3 regions of the Streptomyces spectabilis genome follow, and region 1 is predicted to be linked to each of the others. Evidence: riboswitches for the same ligand, from Rfam matches in the RefSeq annotation. Region 1 holds a riboswitch; each other region holds the start of a gene.

Region 1 (7,356 bases):
GTGGCGGGCGGGGTCACCCGGGCCCGGACGCCGTAGACCTCCGCGATGAGGGGCTCGGTGATGACCTGCGCCGGGGTGCCGTGCGCGTGCGCCCTGCCCTCCTTCAGGACCAGGATCTCGTCGCAGAACATCGCCGCGAGGTTGAGGTCGTGCAGGGCGATCACCGTGGTGACGGGGAGGGTCGCCACCAGGGTGAGGAGGTCCAACTGGTGGTGGATGTCCAGGTGGTTGGTGGGCTCGTCGAGGAGGAGTTCACGCGGGGACTGGGCCAGGGCCCTGGCGATGTGGGAGCGCTGGCGTTCGCCGCCGGAGAGGGTGTGCCAGGGCTGGTCCGCGCGGTCGGACAGGCCCGTGCGGGCCAGGGCCTCGGTGACGACCCGCTCGTCGTCGGCCGTCGACGGCACCCAGGCGCGGCGGTGCGGGACGCGGCCCAGGCGCACGACGTCCCGCACCGTCAGGTCGACCTGGGTGTCCGCCTGCTGCTCCACCAGGGCGAGGCGGCGGGCCACCGCGCGGCGGCCCAGGTCGCGCAGCGGCTCGCCGTCGAGGGTGACGACGCCGGAGGCCGGGGCCAGGACGCCCGCCAGGAGGCGCAGGAGCGTGGACTTGCCGGAGCCGTTGGGCCCCAGCAGACCGACCACCGCGCCCGGACGCGGGGCGAGCGTGACACCGTCCACGATGAGACGACCACCCGCAACCCGCGACACCCGCTCCGCACTCAGACCCACACCCACCGCCACACCCGAAACCTCCGCCGCCCCCGTCACCCGACCCCCCTGACCCGAAACGACACGCCCGCCAGAAGACCCGGGAGCGTGAACCTGCCGGAGCCATCAAGGCCCGGGAGACCGGCGCGCGGGGCGAGGAGACGGCCGCCCGTGGCCCGGGAGACCCGTTCGGCGCCCGTCGCGCCGAAGGCCCGGCCCGCACCCGCCCAAGGCCCGGCTGGAAGCCCCGTCGCGCTCATCCGGCCCTCCTCGTGCGGTACAGGACCGCCACGAACGCGGGCACGCCGATCAGGGACGTGACCACGCCGACCGGGACCTCCTGGGGGTCCAGGAGCGTACGGGCCAGGGTGTCCACCCAGATGAGGAAGACCGCGCCGGTCAGGGCGGTCACCGGCAGGAGCCGGGCGTGGCGCGGGCCGACGAGCAGGCGGGCCGCGTGGGGCAGGGTCAGGCCGACGAAGCCGATCGCCCCCGCGGCGCTGACCAGGGCCGCCGTGAGCAGGGCCGTGGTGCACAGCAGGAGCAGCCGGACCCGGATGACGTGCACGCCCAGGGCCGCCGCCGCGTCCTGGCCGAAGGCGAACGCGTCGAGCGTGTGCGCCTGGGACAGACAGACCGCCAGGGCAACGGCCAGGACCGTCGCGCAGACCGCCACGTCCGTCCAGTCCGCGCCGCTCAACGAGCCGAGCAGCCAGAACAGGACGCCACGGGTCGTCTCCGCGTCCGCCGCCGTCAGGATGACGAAGGAGGTGAGGGACGAGAAGAGCTGCATGGCCGCGACGCCGGACAGGACCACGCGGTCCGTCGTGGCGCCCAGGGCCTGGCTGAGGAGCAGCACGAGGCCGAACGCGCACAGGGCGCCGACGAAGGCCCCGCCCGAGACCGAAAGCGCTCCCCCGCCGACCCCGAGGACCACCACCGCCACCGCGCCCGTGGACGCCCCGGAGGACACGCCGAGGACGAACGGGTCGGCCAGCGGATTGCGCAGGAGCGACTGGAGGACCGCGCCGCACACCGCGAGGCCCGCCCCGCACACGCCCGCGAGCAGGGTGCGCGGCATGCGCAGGTTCCAGACGATGCCGTCGCGCAGCGGGGTGAGTTCGGCCCCGCCCCAGCCGAGGTGGGCGGCCACCGCGGCCCAGACGTCCGGTACGGAGATGTCGGCCGGGCCGATGGTGACGGCGACGGCCACCGAGAGCGGAAGCGCCACCAGGCCCGCCGCCCACAGCAGCGCCGTGCGCCAGGCACCGCGCGCCGGGCGCCACCCGCCGCGGGCCCGCTCGCGCGCGGCCGTGCTCACCGGGCCAGGCCGAACTCGCGCAGCCCCGCCGCGACTTGTTCGATGCCGTCGACCGTGCGGATCGTGGGGTTCAGGGCCTGGCCGCTGAGCAGTACGTACCGCTTCTTCTTCACGGCCGTGAGGTTCTTGGTGACCGGGTTGGACTCCAGGAACTTGATCTTCTCCCGGGCGCTCTCGGCCGACTGGGCCTTGCGGGTGAGGTCGCCGATGACGAGGACGTCCGGGTCGCGGTCGGCCACGGTCTCCCAGTTGACCTGGGGCCACTCGGCGCGCGTGTCGGCGAAGGCGTTGCGGACGCCGAGCGTGCGGGTGATGACGCCGGGCGCGCCGCAGCAGCCCGCGATGTAGGGCGCCTTGGAGTCGGAGAACCAGTACAGGACGGACGCGTCGGACGACTTGAGGGTGCGCTTGGCCTTCGTGACGCGGGACTTGAGGTCCGCGACGAGGCGCTCGCCGCGCCGCTCCACGTGGAAGACCCGGGCCAGGTCGCGGATCTCGCCGTAGACGGTGTCCATGGTGAGCGTCTTGGTGCGGGTGCCGTCGCCGTCGCCGCCGTTGTCCTTGCCCGCGCAGTCGCTGGGCGAGACGTAGACGGGGACGCCCAGCTCGGTGAACTTGGCGCGGTCGGCGACGCCGCCCTTGCCGACGGTGTAGAGGAACGAGGCGCTGACGAAGTCCGGCTCCTTGGAGAGGACCTTCTCCAGGGACGGGTAGCGGTCGGCGAGGCGCTCGACCTTCGCGTTCTGCTTCTCCAGTCCGGGCAGGATCGGGTCGGTCCAGGTGCCGGTGCCGACCATGCGGTCGGCGAGGCCGAGGGAGAGCAGGATCTCCGTGGAGCCCTGGTCGAGGGAGACCGCCCGCTCGGGCGGGGCCGTGACCTCGGCCTTCTTGCCGCAGGACGTGACCGTCACCGGGTAGCCCGCGGCCTTGGCCCCCGCGTCCCGCCGCTCGGCCGAGCCGCCGCCGCAGGCGGTGAGCAGGAGGAGGCCGCCCGCCGCGAGCAGCGCGGTCAGGCGCGCCCCGGGAGCGGTGCGGGCACCGCGGGCGGCGGTGCGGGGACGGGCGGCCGCGCGGAGAGCGCGAGGGGCAAGAGGGGCAAGAGGGGCAAGAGGGGGCACAGGTTCTTCCCGGGTCTCATGGCTCATGCGCGGAGCCTGGTCTGCGAAACCCCGCCGCCCGGCGCGCGGTCGGCGGTGCCAGCAGGTCTTCGGACTCGGGTTCGTCCGGGCGGGGCCGCCTTCCCGGATGTCCGTGACATCCAGTGGCCGCTGGTCCCGCCCGTCCCCCTCACCGCTGCGCGTCAGTTCCGGTTTCCCACCGGATTCCCTGGCCCGGGTGCGGGCGCGACTGGCGTGCGCAAGCTATCACCCGGCCGGATCCCACCCCTGCTCGGGGCGCGGTTCGCCACGGTACGTACCGAAGGACCACTTGTTGCCCTCCGGATCCTCCACGGCGAACTCGCGGCTGCCGTACGGCTGGTCCTCGATCTCGCGGATGATCTTCACGCCCGCCTCCTTGAGGCGGCGGTGGAGGGCGTCGACGTGGTCCGTGACGACGTACGCGCCGAACGTGCCCGGCTGCAGGCACCACGCGGCCGACTCCGGGTCGTACGAGCCGAGCATGACGGCGCCGCCCTCGGGCCAGTCGAGCTGGGCGTGGGCGACGCGGCCGCCGTCCTCGTAGACGGCGGTGCGCAGGAAGCCGACGGTGGTGACGAGGAAGTCGATGAGCGCGGGGGCGTCGTGGGCCTGGAAGGTGGGCCAGACGTCGGGGGCGCGGAGGTTCGGGGTGGTCTGGGTGCTCTGTACCGCTTCGGTGGTGTTCATGCCTCTCAGTCTTGGCCGTCGCGGTGTCCCCCGGCTTGGATATTCCGGCACTCCTCGGCCAGCCAGGCGCTCGGGCTCGCTCCCGTGTACTGGCGGAAGTCGCGCACCAGGTGGGAGTGGTCGTAGTAGCCGCAGTCGGCGGCGACGCGGGCGAGGTCGGCGGGCGCGCCCGCGACGACCGCGCGCACCATCCGCGCCTTCGCGTGCTGGAACCGCATCAGGCGGGCGGCCTGCTTGGGCGTCACCCCGGTCTCGGCGCGGAACAGGGCCGAGAGGCGGCGCTCGCTGAGCGCGACGTGCGCGGCCAGGCCCCGCAGGGTGCCCGCGCCCCGGTGCCGGGCGAGCCAGGCCCAGGCCTCGGCGACCTCGGGGCGCACCGGGCCGAGGCGCCCGGCGTCGGCGGCGCGGCCCGCCAGATAGGCGTTGAGGCAGGCGAACCGCTCGTCCCAGCCGTCGGCCGCGCACAGCCGCTCGCGGACGTCGGCGGCGATCCGGCCGAGGACGTCCGTGCCGTCGGTGACGAGCACGCCGGTCAGTTCGGCGGCCGGCAGGCCGAGGAGCGAGCGGGCCGCGAGGGGGTGCACGGCGAGCTGGATGCCCGCCTGGTGCTCGGGCTGCACGACGTACGCCGGGCTCTGGTGCAGGCCGCCCACGACGATGTCGGTGCGCACGGCGTCGGGCCCGGTGGCCTGCTCCGCGGTGCGGCCGCTGACGACGGGCCCGTCGAGCGAGAAGATCAGCGTCAGATACGGGGACGGCAGGCCGCGGTGCAGGCCCGGCCGCTCGCCGCTCGTGCGGTAGCCCACGGCGGACACGACCTTGCCGCCCTGCTCCGGCGGGAGCGGGGCGCGGACGAACTCGCGGAGGGCGGTGTCCATGCGTCCATTGTGACCGCGTACGGGACCGGGTGCGGGGTCGGGCACGGGACCGGGTGCGGGACCGGGCACGCCCCGCGCGTGCCCCTGCGGCTACCCGCTCCCCCGTGTCCCATGCCCGCCACGCACGGTGACATCGATCATGGGAATCGCCCGCGCGCGCTCGTAGCATGGCCCGCCGCTCCGCACCGGGCGGCGCATCACTTCCGAGGAACGGACCACCATGGCTGGACGAGCACGAGGCGGAGCACGGGGCAGGGGCAGGCGGGCGGCCTTCGGCCTCGCGGGAGCGGTCGCGGCGGCGGTGTTCGCGGGCGGCGCGCTGTGGCCGGGGGCGGGCACGGCCGACGCGAGCCAGGCGGGCGCGGGGGGCCGCGCCGCCGCCGGGCTCGAGCACTGGCCCGAGCCGGTGGCCGCGCGGCTCGGCAAGGTCATCGCCGCGAACGAGCACAAGGGCGCGTACGCCGTCTTCGACGCGGACAACACGACGTACCGCAACGACCTGGAGGAGGCGCTGCTTCCGTTCCTGGAGATGAAGGGCGTCCTGACCCGGAAGTCGATGGACCCCTCGCTGAAGGTCATCCCCTTCAAGGACACGGCCACGCACAAGGAGAGCCTCTACAGCTACTACAACCGCCTGTGCGAGGTCGACGACCAGGTCTGCTACCCGTGGGCCGCGCAGATCTTCTCCGGCTTCACCCTGAAGACCCTCAAGGGGTACGTCGACGAGCTGCTCGCGTACGACAAGCCGATCCCGGCGACGTACTACGAGGACGGGAAGGTGACGCGGACCGAGGTCCACCGCCCCGAGTTCTCCCCCGGCATGCGGGAGCTGTACAAGTCGCTGCGCGCGCACGGGATCGAGGTGTACGTCGTGAGCGCCGCGAGCGAGGACCTGGTGCGGATGGTGCTCGCCGACCCGAAGTACGGGTACGGGGTGAAGCCGCAGAACGTCATCGGCGTCGGCCTCCAGTTGAAGGACCCGAGGACCGGCCGCGTCACCAGCGCCCGCAAGGAGATCGCCGAGGGCCGTTTCGGGCCGAAGGACCGCGCGCGGCTCGCCCGTTACGAGCTGACGCCGAACCTGTGGGCGCCGCTGACCTGGTACCAGGGCAAGCCCGCGGCGATCTCCACGTACATCGACGAGTGGAAGAAGCCCGTCCTCGTGGCCGGGGACACGCCGGTGAGCGACGGGCCGATGCTCTTCCACTCGGCGGACGTACGGCATGGGGGCGTGCGCGTGTGGGTCAACCGCAAGGACAGCTACATGAAGCAGCTCGATGCCATGAAGCGGAAGAACGCGGCGCGGCAGAAGGAGTTGGGGCAGCCCGTGACGGCGGACAAGGGGTGGCTGACGGTGACGCCGGAGCAGCTCGGCTAGGCGCCGCTCCCGTCCAGGCGGTGGAACGCCGCCTCGACGGCACGGCGGTCCGCGCCGTCCGCCAGGAGGGCGTGCAGCAGGAGGCGGGCCTTGGGGGCGTCGAGGGAGCCCGCGGAGATCAGGCCGCGGGACAGCAGGTCGGCCTCCGAGCCGGGGCCGCGGTAGGTCTCGCTGAGGAGCGGGCCCGCGCCGGTGCGCGAGGCGAGGACGACGGGCATCCGGGCGGCGCGGGCCGCGAGCGGTTCGACCAGCCACTGGGGGGCGTGGCCCGCGCCGAAGGCCGCCACGACCAGGCCGTCGAAGCCGTCGTCCACCGCTTCGAGCAGCTCTCCGCCGTCGCCGATGGCGAGGGTCAACAGGGCCACGCGGGCCGCGTTCCGCAGCCGCAACGGGCGCTCCACGGTGGGCTCCTGGGGGCGCAGCAGGATCCGCGGCACGCCCTCCACCACGCGGCCGAGCGGGCCCGCGCCGGGCGAGGCGAAGGTGGTGAGCGACGTCGTGTGCGCCTTGCGCGCGTGCCGCGCCGCGTGGATCTCGTCGGCGAGGACCACGAGGACGCCGAGGCCCCGGCAGCGCGGGTCGGCGGCGACCGCGAGCGCGGCGGCGAGGTTGGCGGGGCCGTCCGCGCCCGGCAGGTCCGGGCGGCGCATGGCGCCGGTGACCACGATCGGGGTGCGGGGCGCGCACACCACGTCGAGCAGGAAGGCCGTCTCCTCCAGGGTGTCGGTGCCCTGGACGACCACGACGCCGTGGCCCGCGGCGGTGGCCTCGTCCACGCGCTCCGCGAGGGCGGCCAGGTCCTCCAGGGTCAGGGAGGAGCCCGGGAGCCTGCGGAAGTCGTGCAGTTCCGTCTTGACGTCGTCCGGTACGGGAACGGTGGCGAGGGTCTGGGAGCCGGTGAGGCGCGCGGAGCCGCCGCCGGAGTGGGCGGAGATGGTGCCGCCGAGGGTGAAGACGCTGACGGTTGTGGTCATGCCGGAGGCTCTCCCCGGGCCCGCACCGGCCCGAAACCAGAGAGCGTGGTCGCGCGCGTCACACGCCGGGGCCGGTCCTGCCGGGCCGTTCAGTACGTCGTCGCCGCCGTGAGGACTCCGGCGTCGATCGCGCCGGTCAGCGCCTTGTGGTCGGTCGCGTTCTGGGAGACGTAGCGCACGGCGAAGGCCGCGACGGCACGGTCGAAGGTGTCGGCGGAGCCCAGATAGGCGGCGATGGCTATGCGGTCGCCGGAGCGGGCGTGGGCGCGGGC
Region 2 (7,356 bases), 6.1 Mb from region 1:
AGGGGAAGAGGTAGAAGCCGAGGATCCCCTTGTCGGGCGTCTTGTCGTTGACGGGCGACAGGCCGGGGTTGTACGCGGCGTACGACAGCAGGCCGGTCACGAAGAGCAGCGTCATACCGGCCAGGAGCACCACGCCGAGCACGGAGGTGAACCAGGGACCGCGCAGCGGGCTGCGCCACAGGCCGGTCGGTCCGCGAGCCGCCGCGGAGCGTGCGGTGTCGGCGGCCGGCGGCCCCTGTGGCTTGCCCATGGCATGTCCTCGCTGGTCGGCGCGACGCGGGTCCGTCGCCTCGCGTCGACCGTAAGACCGGCGGGCGGCCCGACGGCGGCCGCGACGCATGACGAAACGCTGACGGATTCCGGCGGGCCCGGCCGCGGCGCACCGGGGGCGGCGGAGGATCTGACGGTTCCGTGACAGAGGGCGGCACAGCGGTCCGCACGCGCCCCCGGCCGCCTAGCGTGCCAGCGTGAACCACCCCGAACGACGCACCTCAGGCCCGCGCCGCGATCTGCTCGCCGCCGGACTCGCCGCACTCCTCGTCACCGCCGCCGTCGTGGTCGGGCGGGCCGTCGAGGGCTCCGACGGCAGCCTGCACGTCAACTGGCCGCCGCTGTACGCCGTCTGGGACCCGCACGTCGGCCCCGGCACTCCGGCGGCACTCGCCGTCGCCGTCGCGGTCGTCGCCCACGGCCCGGTGCTCGCGGCACGGCTGCCCTGGCGGGCGCTGCTCGCCGCGGCGTGGGCGGCGTCGACGGCGTGGATCTGGTCGCTCGCGCTGGTGGACGGCTGGCACCGGGGCGTGGCCGTGCGGCTCACCACGAAGTACGAGTACCTCCAGGTCGTCGACCGCTTCGCGGACATCCCCGCGACGCTGCGGGACTACACCCAGTACATCCTGCTCGGGGAGCCGGGCGCGTACCACTGGCCCGCGCACACCGCGGGCCACCCGCCCGCCGCCCCGCTCACCTTCGTCCTGCTCGACCGGATCGGTCTGGGCGGCGGCGGATGGGCGGGCGCCTTCGTCATCACAGCGGGCAGTACGGCCGTCATCGCCGTACTGATCACGCTGAAGGCCCTCGGGGACGAGGCGAGCGCGCGCCGGGCGGCGCCGTTCCTCGTGCTCGCTCCCGCCGCCGTGTGGATGGGCACGTCGGCCGACGGCTACTTCGCGGCCGTCGCCGCCTGGCTGACGGCGCTGCTCGCGCTCGCCGCGACGCGTACGGTCCGCCGCCCGGCCCTCGCCGCCTGCGCGGCGGGTCTCCTGTACGGCCTGCTCTGCTATCTGTCGTACGGTCTCACGCTCTTCGCGGTGATCGCGGCGGGCGTCCTCGTCCTCGCCAGGACGGTCCGCCCGCTGCCGTACTTCGTGGCGGGCGCGCTCGTCGTCCCCGCGGTGTTCACCGCGTTCGGCTTCAACTGGTGGGAGGCGTACCACCTGTTGGTGGAGCGCTACTACCAGGGCGCGGGCGGGGTGCGGCCCTACTGGTACTGGATCTGGGTCAATCCGGCCTGCACGGTGCTGATCGCGGGGCTCGCGACGGTGGCCGGGGTGCGACGGGCGGCGGGCTCCTCACCGGGTGCGGTGCGCCGCTGGCGCGCCGGGGCGTCCACGGCGGCGGACCGGGTCGCGGGCCTCGCCCTCGCGGCCCTCCTGGCGGTGGCGGTCGCGGACGCCTCGGGCATGAGCAAGGCGGAGACCGAACGCATCTGGCTGCCGTTCGCCGTGCTCCTGCTCACGGCGACGGCACTGCTTCCCGAACGAGGCCGCCGCCTCTGGCTCACGGCCCAGGCGGCCCTCGCCCTGGCCGTCAACCATCTGCTGCTCACCGGCTGGTGAAGATGCCGGGCAGGGACCAGGGCCGGGGCGCTCGCGGCGCCCCGGCCCACGGCGTATCTGCGGTCAGGAGGTGGGCAGTTCACCCCGGACCGTGCGGGCGGCGGCGACCAGGTTCTCCAGGGACGCCTGGGTCTCCGGCCAGCCGCGGGTCTTCAGGCCGCAGTCGGGGTTGACCCACAGCCGTTCGGCGGGGATGGCCTCAAGGCCGGTGCGCAGCAGGGCGGCGGCTTCTTCGGCGCCCGGGACGCGCGGTGAGTGGATGTCGTACACGCCGGGCCCCGCCTCGCGCGGGTAGCCGTGTGCGGCGAGCTCGCGGGCGACCTGCATGTGGGAGCGGGCCGCTTCCAGGCTGATGACGTCGGCGTCGAGGTCGTCGATGGCCTGGACGATGTCGCCGAACTCGGCGTAGCACATGTGGGTGTGGATCTGGGTTTCAGGGCGTACGCCGCTGGTGGTGAGCCGGAAGGACTCCGTCGCCCACTCAAGGTACGCGGCGTGGTCGGTGGCGCGCAGGGGCAGTGTCTCGCGCAGTGCGGGTTCGTCGACCTGGATCACCGATGTGCCTGCCGCTTCCAGGTCGTTGACCTCGTCCCGCAGGGCGAGTGCCACCTGTCGCGCGGTGTCGCCGAGGGGCTGGTCGTCGCGGACGAACGACCACGCGAGCATCGTCACCGGGCCGGTGAGCATGCCCTTGACCGGCCGGTCGGTGAGGGAGTTGGCGTACGCGGTCCAGCGCACGGTCATCGGCTCGGGGCGGGAGATGTCACCGGCGAGGACCGGCGGGCGTACGTAGCGGGTGCCGTAGGACTGGACCCAGCCGTGCTGGGTGGCGAGGTAGCCGGTGAGCTGCTCGGCGAAGTACTGGACCATGTCGTTGCGCTCGGGCTCGCCGTGCACCAGGACGTCGATCCCGGTCTTCTCCTGGAAGGAGATGACCTCACGGATCTCGTTCTCGATGCGCTGTTCGTACCCGGCGGTGTCGATCCGGCCCGTGCGCAGGTCGGCGCGGGCCGCGCGCAGTTCGGCGGTCTGCGGGAACGAGCCGATGGTGGTCGTGGGCAGGAGCGGCAGCTTGAGGTGGGAGCGCTGGGCGGCGGCGCGCTCGGCGTACGGCTGCGAGCGGCGGCCGTCGGCGTCGGTGACCGCGGCGGCGCGGGCCCGTACGGCCGGGTCGTGGGTGATGGCCGATCCGGCGCGGGAGGCCAGATCGGCCCGGTTGGCCGCGAGTTCGGCGGCGATGGTGTCGGTGCCCTGGGACAGGCCCTTGGCGAGGGTGACGATCTCGGTGGTCTTCTGCTGGGCGAAGGCCAGCCAGCGCAGGATCTGCGGGTCGATGTCCCGCTCGGCCGCGGCGTCGATGGGGACGTGCAGGAGGGAGCAGGAGGCGGCCACGTCGACGCGGTCGGCCAGGCCGAGCAGCGTGCCCAGGGTGGTCAGGGACTTCTCGAAGTCGTTGATCCAGATGTTGCGGCCGTTGACGACGCCCGCGACCAGGCGCTTGCCGGGCAGGCCGCCCGCCGCGGCCAGCGCGTCGAGGTTGGCCGCGGCGGCGTCGGTGAAGTCCAGGGCCAGGCCGTCGACCGGGGCCTTCGCCAGGACGGGCAGGGCGTCGCCGAGCCGGTCGAAGTAGGAGGCGACCAGCAGCTTGGGCCGGTCGGTGAGGGCGCCGAGGTCGCGGTAGGCGCGGGCGGCGGCGTTGAGTTCGGCCGGGGTGCGGTCCTGGACCAGGGCGGGCTCGTCGAGCTGTACCCACGCGGCACCGGCGGCGCGCAGATCGGCGAGGACCTCGGCGTACACGGGCAGGAGCCGGTCCAGGAGGGTCAGCGGCTCGAAGTCGGCGGGCACGCCGGGGGCGGGCTTGGCCAGCAGCAGATAGGTCACGGGACCGACCAGGACCGGGCGCGCGGTGAGGCCGAGCGCCTGGGCCTCCTTGAGCTCGGCGACCTGCTTGGCGGAGCTCGCGGTGAAGACGGTGTCAGGCCCCAACTCGGGCACGAGGTAGTGATAGTTGGTGTCGAACCACTTGGTCATCTCCAGCGGCGCGACGTCCTGGGTGCCGCGCGCCATGGCGAAGTAGCCGTCGAGGGCGTCGGCCGCGACGGCGGCCCGGTGGCGCGCGGGGATCGCGCCGACCATCACGCTGGTGTCGAGAACGTGGTCGTAGTACGAGAAGTCGCCGGTCGGGATCTCGTGGACGCCGGCGTCGGCGAGCTGCCGCCAGTTGGCGGCGCGCAGCTCGGTGGCGGTGGCACGGAGGGCGTCGGCGGTGACGCGGCCCTTCCAGTAGCCCTCGATCGCCTTCTTCAGCTCTCGGTTGGCGCCCTGACGGGGGTAGCCGTACACGGTGGCCCGTGCTGCCGCGGCTGCGGACTTGCTGGTCACGTGGATCTCCTTCGCGAGATGAATCCATGACGTCCCGGCGAGGGGACGAGAGCGCGAAGGGATGACGAACCGGACGGAGCCGACCTCGCGCGGCACAGCGCGGTCGTCCGTCTGGTGTGTACGCCGACCCGCCCTCGAGGTCACCGGGATTTCCGCGCGCGGAGTGGTCCGCGCACGGGCAGTTGGCAGGTCTTCGGACTCGCGGGCACGTCCTCATGGAGGACACCTACTAGCCGTCGCTTCCCAGGCCCGGTCGGGCCCAGTGCGTGTGACGGCGGTCGTTCCCGCTCACCGCTGCGGGGCAGTCCCGGATTCTCACCGGGTTCCCTCTTACGACGCTCCCACCTGGCGGGTGGGGCGAACCAGCTGCTGCGGACACCCTACGGGGTGATGCCCCCGCAGAACAGTGCCGTCCAGGATCCGGAAGGCCCTGCTCGCACGCGTACGGCCCGCCGGTCGTCGGCGGGCCGTACGCGGTGGCCGGAGCAGCCGCTCAGAAGAGAATCGGCAGGCCGAGGTTGTTGATCAGCGGGCCCTCGATGGAGATGCCCTCGGTGATCAGCGACTCGGGCGCGGGGAGCAGCGGGGACGGGTTCGCCGGGGCGTGCCGGGCCGTCGGGGCGGGGCCGGCGGCCGCCGCGGTGACGGTGGAGATGCCGGTCAGGGCCAGGCCGAGGAGGAGGGCTGCGGTCAGGCGTCGGCGCATGAGGTCTCTTTCTGCTGGCGGAGGGCTCCGCCCGGGCGCGGGTGGAGCGCCGACATGGCTGCCCAAGTCGAGGCGCGTGGATGCGTCCTGTCCCTCGTACGAGGGGTGGAGCGGCGGCCCGGCTAGCCGATGCGACGCAGGGCCCTCTCGCGGCGCTCCGCCACGCTCGACCCGGACTCGCGGCGCGCCATGCGCCGCAGCACGACCGGGGCCACGAGCAGTCCGAGCACCGCCCACGCCCCGAGGACCCCGGCGGTCTCCCAGTGCCGCCAGGAGTCGCCGATCTCCACCTCGGCGGCCGTGCCGGGCAGCAGCGCCGAGCGCATGCCGAGGCCGAGCCAGTAGACGGGCGTGACCTGGGCGACGGCCTGGAGCCAGCCGGGCAGGGCGGTGACGGGGTAGAAGATGCCGGAGATCGCGATCATGCCCATGACCGGCAGTTGGATCAGGCCCTGGCTGCGGGCGCTCGGGAACAGCGAGCCGAGGACCGCGCCGATCGGCAGGGTCGCCACCAGGCCGAGTACGAGCACCCAGGCGAGCGTCAGCCAGGCGCCCGGACGGGCCGCGGCGAGCCCGTCGATCAGGAACATGGCGGGCACCAGCAGGATCGCGAGATCGGCGACCAGGCCGCCCGCCACCGCGATGACCTTGCCGGTCAGATAGCTCCGCATGCCGTTCGGCGTGGCCCTGGCGCGCAGCAGCGTGCCGTCCTCGCGCTCGGCGGTGAGGATCTGGCTCATGCTGACCATGCCCATGGCCGCGTTCATGCCGAGGATGCCGGGCAGCGCCAGGGTGCCGAGGGCGAGGCCGCTCGACCCGAACTCCCGCTCCCGCAGGAAGAACAGGGTGATCAGCATCAGGACCGGCCACAGCAGATGGGACACCAGGTCGCCGCCGTTGGTGAAGGACTGCCGCAGCTCGATGGCGCCGCGGCCGCATCCGGCCCGCAGTGCCGTGCCGGTCGCACGTGCCGGGCGTGCCGCGCGGGAGGGAGGAGCGCTCATCGGACCGTGGCCTCCTGCCGCCGCACCAGCGCTATGTACGTGTCCTCCAAGGACGCCCGGCGCACTTCCAGTTCGCCGATCGCCTCGCCGTGTTCGTGGAACAACGTCCGTACGAACGCCGTCGATTCGGCGGTGGTCCGCGTGAACCGCCGCCCGGCGCGGGTCCAGCGGACCTCGTCCTCGCCCACGATGCGGCGCGCGAGCTCGTCGGCGGTGCCGTCCGCGACGATCCGGCCGCCCGCCAGGATCAGGATGCGGTCGGCGAGCTTGTCCGCCTCGGCGAGGTCGTGCGTGGTGAGCAGGACGGTGGTGCGCCGCTCGGCGGCGAGGCGCCGGACCAGGCCGTGGAACGCGTGGCGTGCCTGGGGGTCGAGCCCGGCCGTGGGCTCGTCGAGGAAGAGCAGTTCGGGGCGGCCGACCAGGCCGATGGCCACGTCGAGGCGGCGCCGCTGGCCGCCGGACAGCGTCTTCGCCTTGTGCTCCGCCTGCTCGGTCAGGCCGACGGCCGCGAGGAGTTCCGCGGTGTTCCAGGGGCGGGGGATGTCCGCCGTGGCGTACGGGGCGTAGTGTGCGCCGAGGTGCGTGAGCAGCTCGCGCACGCGCCACTTGCCGTGGTCGCGCCACGACTGCAGGACGATGCCGAGGCGGGCCCGCCACCGGTCGTCGCCGTGCGCGGGATCCAGCCCGAGCACCTGGACCCGGCCCGCCGAGCGGGCCCGGAAGCCTTCCAGGATCTCGATCGTGGTCGTCTTGCCCGCGCCGTTCGGCCCGAGCAGGGCGAGCACTTCGCCGTGCCGGGCGCGGAAGGTCACCTCGCGCAGCACATCGGTCGTGCCGTAGCGCATGCGGAGCCCGTCGACATCGAGCACGATGTCGGCTTCGCTGGAATTCGTCATCAGTCCACCGTGGCCTTGAGGAAGTTCGGAGACCTCGAAAGCTACGTTGCGTTTACGAAGTCATCAACGAAAACAGCGGGTGTATGGGCAAGTGGAGGCGGCCTTAAGGGAATTCATTGCAACCGACATGGGTGTGAATGCAATCTTCGTGATCAACCGTTGCAATGAGCTGAAGGTCAACGCATACTGGCCGGGCCGGTGGCGCAGAACGCGGGCCGGTGGTGAGCGATCGCAAGTGGAAGGCGGGGGCGCGGTGCCAGGAGGCAGGCTGACCCACGAGGACCGGCGACAGGTGGCGCACGGACTCGCCGACGGGCTCGGCTATGCCGAGATCGCCCGGCGGCTCGGCAGACCGACGTCGACCATCAGCAGGGAAGTGGCCCGCAACGGCGGGCCCGGCCGCTACCGCGCCGAACACGCCCAGCACGCCACCGCGCGCCGCGCCCGCAGGACCACGACGACGGCCCCGGCCGCCGCCCCGCCCGACGTCGGGCACGGGCGCGACGCCGGGGTGGTGCGCGACTTCGTGG
Region 3 (7,356 bases), 5.6 Mb from region 1:
GGCCGTAGCCGTGCGAGGCCATCGCGGCGGCGAGGGCCAGGGAGCGGTTCATGGCGTCCTCGAGGACGGGGATGACGATGCCGCGCAGTGCGCCGATGCCGCGGTAGCCCTTCTTGACCGTGCCGCCGCGCAGCAGCCGGGCCCTGCGCACCCGCTGCACGCTCTCGACGAGCTGCGGCGCCACGGTGAGCGTGACGACGACGGAGGTGCCGATCTCGTAGAGCGCGCCGGGCAGCGCCTTGAGCATGCGCTTGGGGTTGGCGAGGGCGTTGGCCGCGCCGACGCACACCACCATGGTGGCGAGCCGCAGTCCGTCGTACAGGCCGCCGAGGAGCTGCTCGGCGGCGACGGGTCCGAACAGGCGGATCCCCGCGGCCCATTGGGGCAGCGGGATCTCCGGCAGTGTGAACAGGACGGTGTCGCCCTGGCCGCCGCCGAAGACGACGCGGAAGACGACGCGCATCACGACGATGAACGCGCCGAGGGTCAGATACATCCGGAACGCGAGCGCCCAGGGCGCGTCGTCGCGCCGCTGGGCGACCACGAAGCCGACCGCTGCCAGGATCAGGACGAGCAGCACGGGGTTGGCGGTGCGGCTCGCGGCGGCGGCCATGCCGAGCGCCCACAGCCACCACGCCCCCGGGTGGACCGACCGGGCGAGTCCGGTCACGGGGCACCGCCCGAGGCGCGGCCGCGGCGGCGCCAGGCCGTCACTCCCCCGGCGACGGCGAGGGCCACGGCGGCGGCCGCGCCGACGACCGTGCCGGTGGGCACCCCGTCGTCCTTGGCCGCCGACACGGTCCGCTTGTCCTCGCCGCCGGTCCAGTCGGCGGCCTCGCTCGGCGCGGGCGCGGGGCCGGAACTCATGGAGGGCGACGGCTTCGCGCTCTTCTCGCCGTCCTTCTTGCTGTCCTTCTTGCTGTCCTTCTTGGCCTTCTTCGGGTCCTTGGCCTTCTTGTCCTCGGCGCCCTTCCCGCCGTCCTTCTCGCCCTGGTGGCCGGGCGGCAGCGCTAGGCCGCCGCCGTCGGCGGGTGGCCGGGCGCCGTCGCTGTCGCGGGGGCCGCCTCCGGCGGGCGGGGCGCCCCGGTCGGAGGTGTCGGGCGTGGTGCCGCGGTCCGGTGCTCCGCCGCCGGGCTTGCCGCCGCCGGTGTGTCCGCCGCCCGTGTGCCCGCCGCCGCCCGCTCCGCCGCCGCTGCCGGGGGCCGCGGGACGCCGGGGCGCCACGCGCGGCGCCGGGGCCTCGCCCTGGTCGCGGTCGAGGGAGAAGGACCAGCCTTCGAAGCTGCCCTTGGGCGGGGTGCGGTACGTCGCCCCGTACTGGCTGTAGGTCCAGCGGCCGCCGTTGGAGGCGTGCCAGTACGACCAGTAGGCCTTGGCGGGCGGGGTGTCGAGGCAGGACTCGCGGTCGGCGCCCGGCTTGCCCTCCAGACGGCAGATGAAGGACTCGCCCCAGCGGTTGGTGCCGGCGACCTGGATGCCCGCGTCCTTGAGCGCGGCGAGGCCGGTCCGCTGGGAGCCGACGGCGCACCGCACGAGGGTGGTCCCGCCGAGTTCCCGGAAGTCCACGACGACGGTGACGCCCTCGCCGTTCCTGCAGAAGCCCGCGTGGCCGCGGCCGGTGTCCACCGCGGCGGCGGGCGCGGCCGGGACGGGCCCGACGCCGAGTACGGCCGACGCGAGCAACAGCCCGAGCGCGGCGGCGAACGCGCGTATCGCGCCGGCCATGTCGAGGTGCCCTTCGGTTGGGGTCCGCACGGGACCCCGCACCACGGTCGCCGGTGCCGCACGAAAAACCCCTGACGCGCGTTCCAGAAGGAAGCGGCAGGGGGCCGTAGGAGCCGGTGACGGGCTCTGGGCTCCACGCTGCAGACCATGACAGTGAGAAGCAGTGCACGTACGGCGGCGGGCAGCCCGACTCGCGGTCACGCCTGAGGCGTGCCGCACACGGTTGCAGGTCAGTGCCGGACTCTCACCGGCTTTCCCCAGTCGCGTACGCATTCAGTTGTCTGTGTGTGCCCTCAGCTGCACTTTTCCTTCACAGCCGAAGCACACGCATCGTAGGCCCGCCCCCACGGGCCGCGCCAGGCCGGTGAGTTGTGACGTCGGCCACCGAATGGCCTGATCCTTATGGAGGGTGACATTCCCTCAGCGATCACTCGAACGGCACATGCGGAAACGATCCGCCAGGTGAGGCCTCCCGCGTTCCGCCGTCCGGCGCGGGGCACCGCGGCGATCCTCGGGCCGACGTGGTTCCCTCTCGACTTAGGAGTCCTCTGGTGCGTATCCGTCGCAAGGTGATCGGTGCCCTCGGTTCGGCCGCGCTCGCGCTGACGTCGTTCGGGGTGGTGACCGCCTCCGCGAGCCCGGCGGCCGCCGACCCGTGCGGGTTCTACGAGACGAGCTCCGACGCCTACTACCAGCACTGCACGTCGGACGGCTCCCGCGTGGTGATCCAGGTCAGGGTCGCCCTGGCCCCGGACTACGAGCGGTGTGTCGCCCCCGGCAAGACCTGGCTGGGCTCCGCCGACAAGATCCAGGGCGCCCACTACGTCGGTCGCACCTGCTGACACCGGCCACGGGCGGGGCGGCTCACCAGGGGGCGCCCCGCCCCCGGCGGCGCGGGAGTCAGCCCCAGAGCGCCCGCGCGAGCGCCGCGCCGGTGACCGCGGCACCGAGCCCCGCCACCACGCTCGCCACCGCGCTGGCCGCGGCGAGGAACCGCGTGCCGGTCTCGGCCAGGCGCAGCGTCTCGTACGAGAAGGTGGAGTACGTGGTCAGCGCCCCGCACAGGCCGGTGCCGACGAGCAGCTGGACGGAGTCCGACGCGGCGCCGTAGGTGACGGCCCCGGTGACGACGCCCAGGATCAGACAGCCGACGACGTTGACCGTGAAGGTGCCCCAGGGGAAGGCGGAGTCGTGGCGGCCCTGGACGGCACGGTCCGTCAGATAGCGCAGGGGCGCGCCGACGGCGGCTCCGGTGAGCACGAGCAGCCAGTTCATCGCGGCCTCCGGGAGAGCACGCGACGGGTCGTCGCCGCCGCCGTCCACACCGCGGCGAGGGCCACCAGCGGGGTCAGGGCCAGATACGCGAGCGCGGTGCGGGCGTGACCGTCCCCGATCAGCCGCTGGATGTCGACGGCGTACGTGGAGAACGTGGTGAAGCCGCCGAGGACGCCCGTGCCGAAGAAGGGCCGCACCAGGCGGTGGGCGCTCCACACCTGGGTGACGAGCACCATGAACGCGCCGATCACCGCGCAGCCGAGCGCGTTCACCACCAGCGTGGTCCAGGGGAAGGCGGCCGTCGCGGTGGGCCAGAGGAGCGCGGCGCCGTAGCGGGCCCCGGCGCCCGCGGCGCCGCCCGCCGCCACCGCGGCGAGCACCGGTGCCTGGCCGTGGTCCCGCCCCCGGCCCCGGCTCCCGGCGGGTGCCGGGACGTCGAGGTCCGGATCGATGGGTTCGGGCTCGGCGGTCCGGTCGCGCGGTGCTGTCATCGGGTGTGCGTCTCCCACTCGTGCGCCGCCCGGGTGCGGGCGCGCGTCCTCACAAGCAGGGACCGTTGGCGGTGCCGTCACCGCGGTTGGGGTACGGCGGGCCCCACCGCCGTACGGCCGTCGCCCGCGTCACGGGTCCGGCCGCACCGCCCAGGATAGTCGGCACCGGGCGGACCGGCCGCTCGGCGGCCCGGCGGCCGTACGCGGGCCGGGACCGGTCAGCGCCGCAGCTTGACCCGCGAGAGCGCCGCCACGCCGAGCGCGGCGAGCCCGATCTGGATGAGCCACTCCGCCCAGTCGACGCCCTCGGTGTCGGCGACGTCCAGGCCCTCGGCGACGGCGGTGCCGACGAGGGCCGCGATGATGCCGACGACGATGGTCCACAGGACGCCGATGCGCTGCCGCCCGGGGACGACGAGCCGCCCCAGGATCCCGATGACGGCGCCGATCACGATCGCACTGATGAGCCCTGAGATCTCCATAGCTCCGCTTTCCCTCGGCAGAAGTCCCTTGCGCCTCACCGGGTTCCCGGCAACGCGCCCGGCAGTCGTGACGGCGGGCCGGTCGTGGCCGGGCGGCGTCGTGGACGTTTCCGCCCCGGTTGTCAGGGCACCCGCGAGCATGCGGGTCCCGCTGCCCATGGAGTGGGGCAGCCGTGCGGCCCCTCGGGCTCCTGGCACGAGGCCGCCGGGTCCCTGGGCGCGGGCCCGTACCCCGCGCCCAAGGCTCCTCACTCCCCGTGGCTTCCCAGCCGCAGCTGCGGGTCCCCCGGCGGTTCCCCGGCAAACCCGGATCCGCCGGTCACCTCCCACCGATCACCCACGGCGAAACGAGGGCACCATGGCCACAGTCGAAACGGCGATCCTTGTGCTGGACAGCGGCGAGCCCGAGCAGCTGGCCGCGTTCTACGCCGGGCTCCTGGGCGAGGAAGTGGCGTACAACCCCCAGGCCGACCGGTTCGAGACCGCGGGCGCGTCCGGTACCCGCCTGGGCTTCCGGCGCGACGCGGGCTTCGCGCCGCCGAGCTGGCCGCGCCCGGACGACGCCCACCAGACGCATCTGGAACTGCTCGTCGCCGAGGGTGACATGGACGCGGCGGAGCGCGCGGCCATCACGGGCGGCGCCCGGCCGGTGGACACCCAGCGGGGCGGCACCCACGAGGTGCGGCTCTACTCCGACCCGGCCGGGCACACGTTCGCGCTGCGCACCCACTGACGCGCTCCGGGCACGCGCCGCGTTCCGGGTACGCGCCGCTTTCCCGGGTACCCGGCGCGCATGACGACGCAGAACGGAATCCACGCACTGGCCGCGCCGGGCGGCGCCCCGCTCGCGGCCTCGCCCTCCACGAGCGCCTTCCTCGCCTTCGGGCTCGGCCTGCTCATCGTCGCGGCGCTGACGTGGGCCGTCTGGCTCGGCATCCGGGTGCGCAGGAGGGAGCCGGACCGGCCGCGCCCCGAGGAGCAGCCCCGGCTCCCGGACGAAGGGCCGGTCCGCGAGGTGCAGGAGCGGCGTGAGCCCGACGAGGTCCCGCGGGACGGCGGGCGCCTGACGCCCCACCAGCTGAAGGGCGGGGGCACCATCGGCAGCCGCCCGAGCGACGACCAGGGGCCCACCTGAGGCGCGCCGCCGGGCGTCCGGCTGCAACCCCCTCGCAACCTCCCGCCGTGTTGACTGGCCGGGCCGTGCCACCACGGCCCGGCGACCGCGACCCGGAGGAGGCCGACCGGCCATGGCTGACACCCCGCGCGTGGAGCTGACACCCGCCGCCGCAGACCTGCTGCGGCGGCTGCGGTCGGCCCACGGCCCGCTGATGTTCCATCAGTCCGGCGGCTGCTGCGACGGCAGCGCGCCCATGTGCTACCCGGAGGGGGAGTTCCGCACGGGTGACTCCGACGTCCTCCTCGCGTCGCTCACCGTGGACGGCGTGGCGGAGCCGGTACGGTTCTGGATGTCCAAGAGCCAGTACGAGGTGTGGAGTCACACCCGTCTCATCGTCGACGTCGTCGAGGGGCGCGGCAGCGGCTTCTCGCTGGAGGCCCCCGAGGGCGTCCGTTTCCTCATCCGTTCGCGGCTCGTGGGCACGTAGTCATCCGCGCCGTCACCGCCGTATGGTGAACTCCCCTGACTGCTGGGACAGTTGGACGGCCCAGCCGACCCGAGGGGGATCCGTGACACGACGCGGGCAAGGCAGCGGACGGTTCAGAGCGGTGCGCGGCGCGCTCGCCGCGCTGACGGCGCTCGGCACCCTGGCCGGTGCCGCCCTCCTCGGGGCGGCACCGGCCAGCGGTGTTCCGGGGGCCGCGCCCGCGGCCACCGAGATCGCGCCGGGCGTGGAGTACCGGGACTACGACATCCCGACGCCGCGCGGCACCGCGCACGCACACGTTCTGGACGTCGACCTGCGCCATCCGCGCGTGCGCGTCGGGCTCCTCTACCCGGGGGCGGTCGGCGCCCGGCAGACCGTCTCCGCGATGGCGGACCAGGAGGGGGCCGTCGGCGCGGTCAACGGCGACTTCTTCAACATCACCGAGACCCAGCACCCGGGCGTCGAGGCGACCGGCGCGCCCGTCGGCCCCGCCATCGCCGACGGCGACACCCTGAAGGCAGCCGTCCCGAACGGCCAGCGCTTCGGTCCCGCCCTGCCGCCCGGCACCACCACCGAGGACGTCATCGGCGTGGGCGCCGACCGCAGGGCCCGCCTTGACCGCATGACCCTCGACGGCAGCGTGCGCACCCGCGAGGCGCGCCTGCCGCTCGGCGGGCTCAACCAGTACGCGCTGCCGGTGGGTTCCGTGGGCGCCTTCACCAGCGACTGGGGCGTCACCTCGCGGGTGCGGGCGACCTGCGGCACCGACACCGACCGGGGCGCGCCGTGCAGCACGGACACCTACGAGGTGACGGTGCGGCACGGGCGGGTCGCGACCGTGGCCGACGCGCCCGGCCGGGGCGCCATCGCCCCGGGCACGACGGTGCTCGTGGGCCGGGAGGCGGGTGCGCAGCAGTTGCGCAAGCTGGCGGTCGGCGACCCGGTGCACGTCCGGCACCGGCTCGTGCCGTCGGTGTCGAGCGTCCCGTACCGCTTCGTCCTCGGCGGCTATCCGCTGCTGCGCGCCGGCGCGCCGCTGCCGGGCCTGGACGACCGTACGGCCGCCGTGCGCACCGCCGCCGGGATCGACGAGGGCGGCCGCCGCCTCATCCTGCTCGCCCTCGACGGCGCGCCCGAGTACCGGGGCGGCCTGACGATCGCCGAAGTGGCGGCCTCCTTGCGGCAGTTGGGCGCCGATGACGGCTTCAGTCTGGACGGCGGCGGCTCCAGCACGCTGGCCGCACGGGAGCCGGGCGCTCCCGGCGTGTCGGTGCGCAACCATCCGAGCGGCGGCGCGGAGCGCCCGGTGCCCAACGGCATCGGGGTCTTCTCCCGCCTCTAGCGCCCCCGGCGTCCCCGGCGCCCGTGGGAGGCCTCACTCCCCCGCGTCCCGCACGGCCACCAGGCCGTTGAAGACGCCCACGTACGCGGTGCCGTCCGGTCCGAGCGTCACGGGTGCCCAGTTGTTGTCGTACGCGACGCCCGTCCCGGCGAGCCGCTTCCAGCGGGTCTGGCCGGTGCGGAAGTCGACGGCCGTCAGGTACCAGGCGTCGATGCCCAGGCGGTTGGGCTCCTTGGTGTAGAGGTACAGCAGCCCGTTGCCGGTGGACAGCTTCGGCACGGTGGACGGGGAGCGCTCCTCGCTCTGCCACACCGTGTCGCAGCCGCTGCCGTCGGGGCGGACGTCGACGCGGGTGACGCCGCCGACGACACTGCGGCCGAAGGTGAGCGAGGTGATGTTCTCGTAGCCGTAGTTGTTCTCGACGACGAGGCTGTTTC

What was found. A riboswitch is a leader RNA that binds a small molecule or an ion and turns the genes downstream of it on or off. The one in region 1 is predicted to bind cobalamin.
Region 2: another riboswitch for cobalamin. It lies ahead of metE (5-methyltetrahydropteroyltriglutamate--homocysteine S-methyltransferase); the one in region 1 lies ahead of CP982_RS12825 (ABC transporter substrate-binding protein).
Region 3: another riboswitch for cobalamin. It lies ahead of CP982_RS36550 (hypothetical protein); the one in region 1 lies ahead of CP982_RS12825 (ABC transporter substrate-binding protein).

Annotation. Positions count from the first base shown of each region.
Region 1 covers NZ_CP023690.1:2,963,280-2,970,635, forward strand. Annotated here, with positions in the region: gene CP982_RS12815 (ABC transporter ATP-binding protein) at 1-740, opposite strand, end outside; gene CP982_RS12820 (FecCD family ABC transporter permease) at 964-2,028, opposite strand; gene CP982_RS12825 (ABC transporter substrate-binding protein) at 2,025-3,173, opposite strand; cobalamin riboswitch at 3,210-3,395, opposite strand; gene CP982_RS12830 (VOC family protein) at 3,393-3,854, opposite strand; gene CP982_RS12835 (AraC family transcriptional regulator) at 3,860-4,732, opposite strand; gene CP982_RS12840 (haloacid dehalogenase-like hydrolase) at 4,953-6,110, shown strand; gene CP982_RS12845 (asparaginase) at 6,107-7,084, opposite strand; gene CP982_RS12850 (DUF2252 domain-containing protein) at 7,174-7,356, opposite strand, start outside.
Region 2 covers NZ_CP023690.1:9,058,740-9,066,095, forward strand. Annotated here, with positions in the region: gene CP982_RS38490 (molybdopterin-dependent oxidoreductase) at 1-250, opposite strand, end outside; gene CP982_RS38495 (hypothetical protein) at 468-1,838, shown strand; gene metE (5-methyltetrahydropteroyltriglutamate--homocysteine S-methyltransferase) at 1,902-4,220, opposite strand; cobalamin riboswitch at 4,400-4,589, opposite strand; gene CP982_RS38505 (hypothetical protein) at 4,714-4,926, opposite strand; gene CP982_RS38510 (ABC transporter permease) at 5,049-5,930, opposite strand; gene CP982_RS38515 (ABC transporter ATP-binding protein) at 5,927-6,826, opposite strand; partial or broken gene CP982_RS38520 (GbsR/MarR family transcriptional regulator) at 7,080-7,356, shown strand, end outside.
Region 3 covers NZ_CP023690.1:8,574,850-8,582,205, reverse strand. Annotated here, with positions in the region: gene CP982_RS36555 (CbiQ family ECF transporter T component) at 1-670, opposite strand, end outside; gene CP982_RS36550 (hypothetical protein) at 667-1,725, opposite strand; cobalamin riboswitch at 1,885-2,035, opposite strand; gene CP982_RS36545 (DUF6355 family natural product biosynthesis protein) at 2,295-2,567, shown strand; gene crcB (fluoride efflux transporter CrcB) at 2,626-3,000, opposite strand; gene CP982_RS36535 (fluoride efflux transporter FluC) at 2,997-3,491, opposite strand; gene CP982_RS36530 (GlsB/YeaQ/YmgE family stress response membrane protein) at 3,710-3,973, opposite strand; gene CP982_RS36525 (VOC family protein) at 4,332-4,706, shown strand; gene CP982_RS36520 (DUF6479 family protein) at 4,767-5,108, shown strand; gene CP982_RS36515 (DUF779 domain-containing protein) at 5,221-5,577, shown strand; gene CP982_RS36510 (phosphodiester glycosidase family protein) at 5,660-6,919, shown strand; gene CP982_RS36505 (hypothetical protein) at 6,953-7,356, opposite strand, start outside.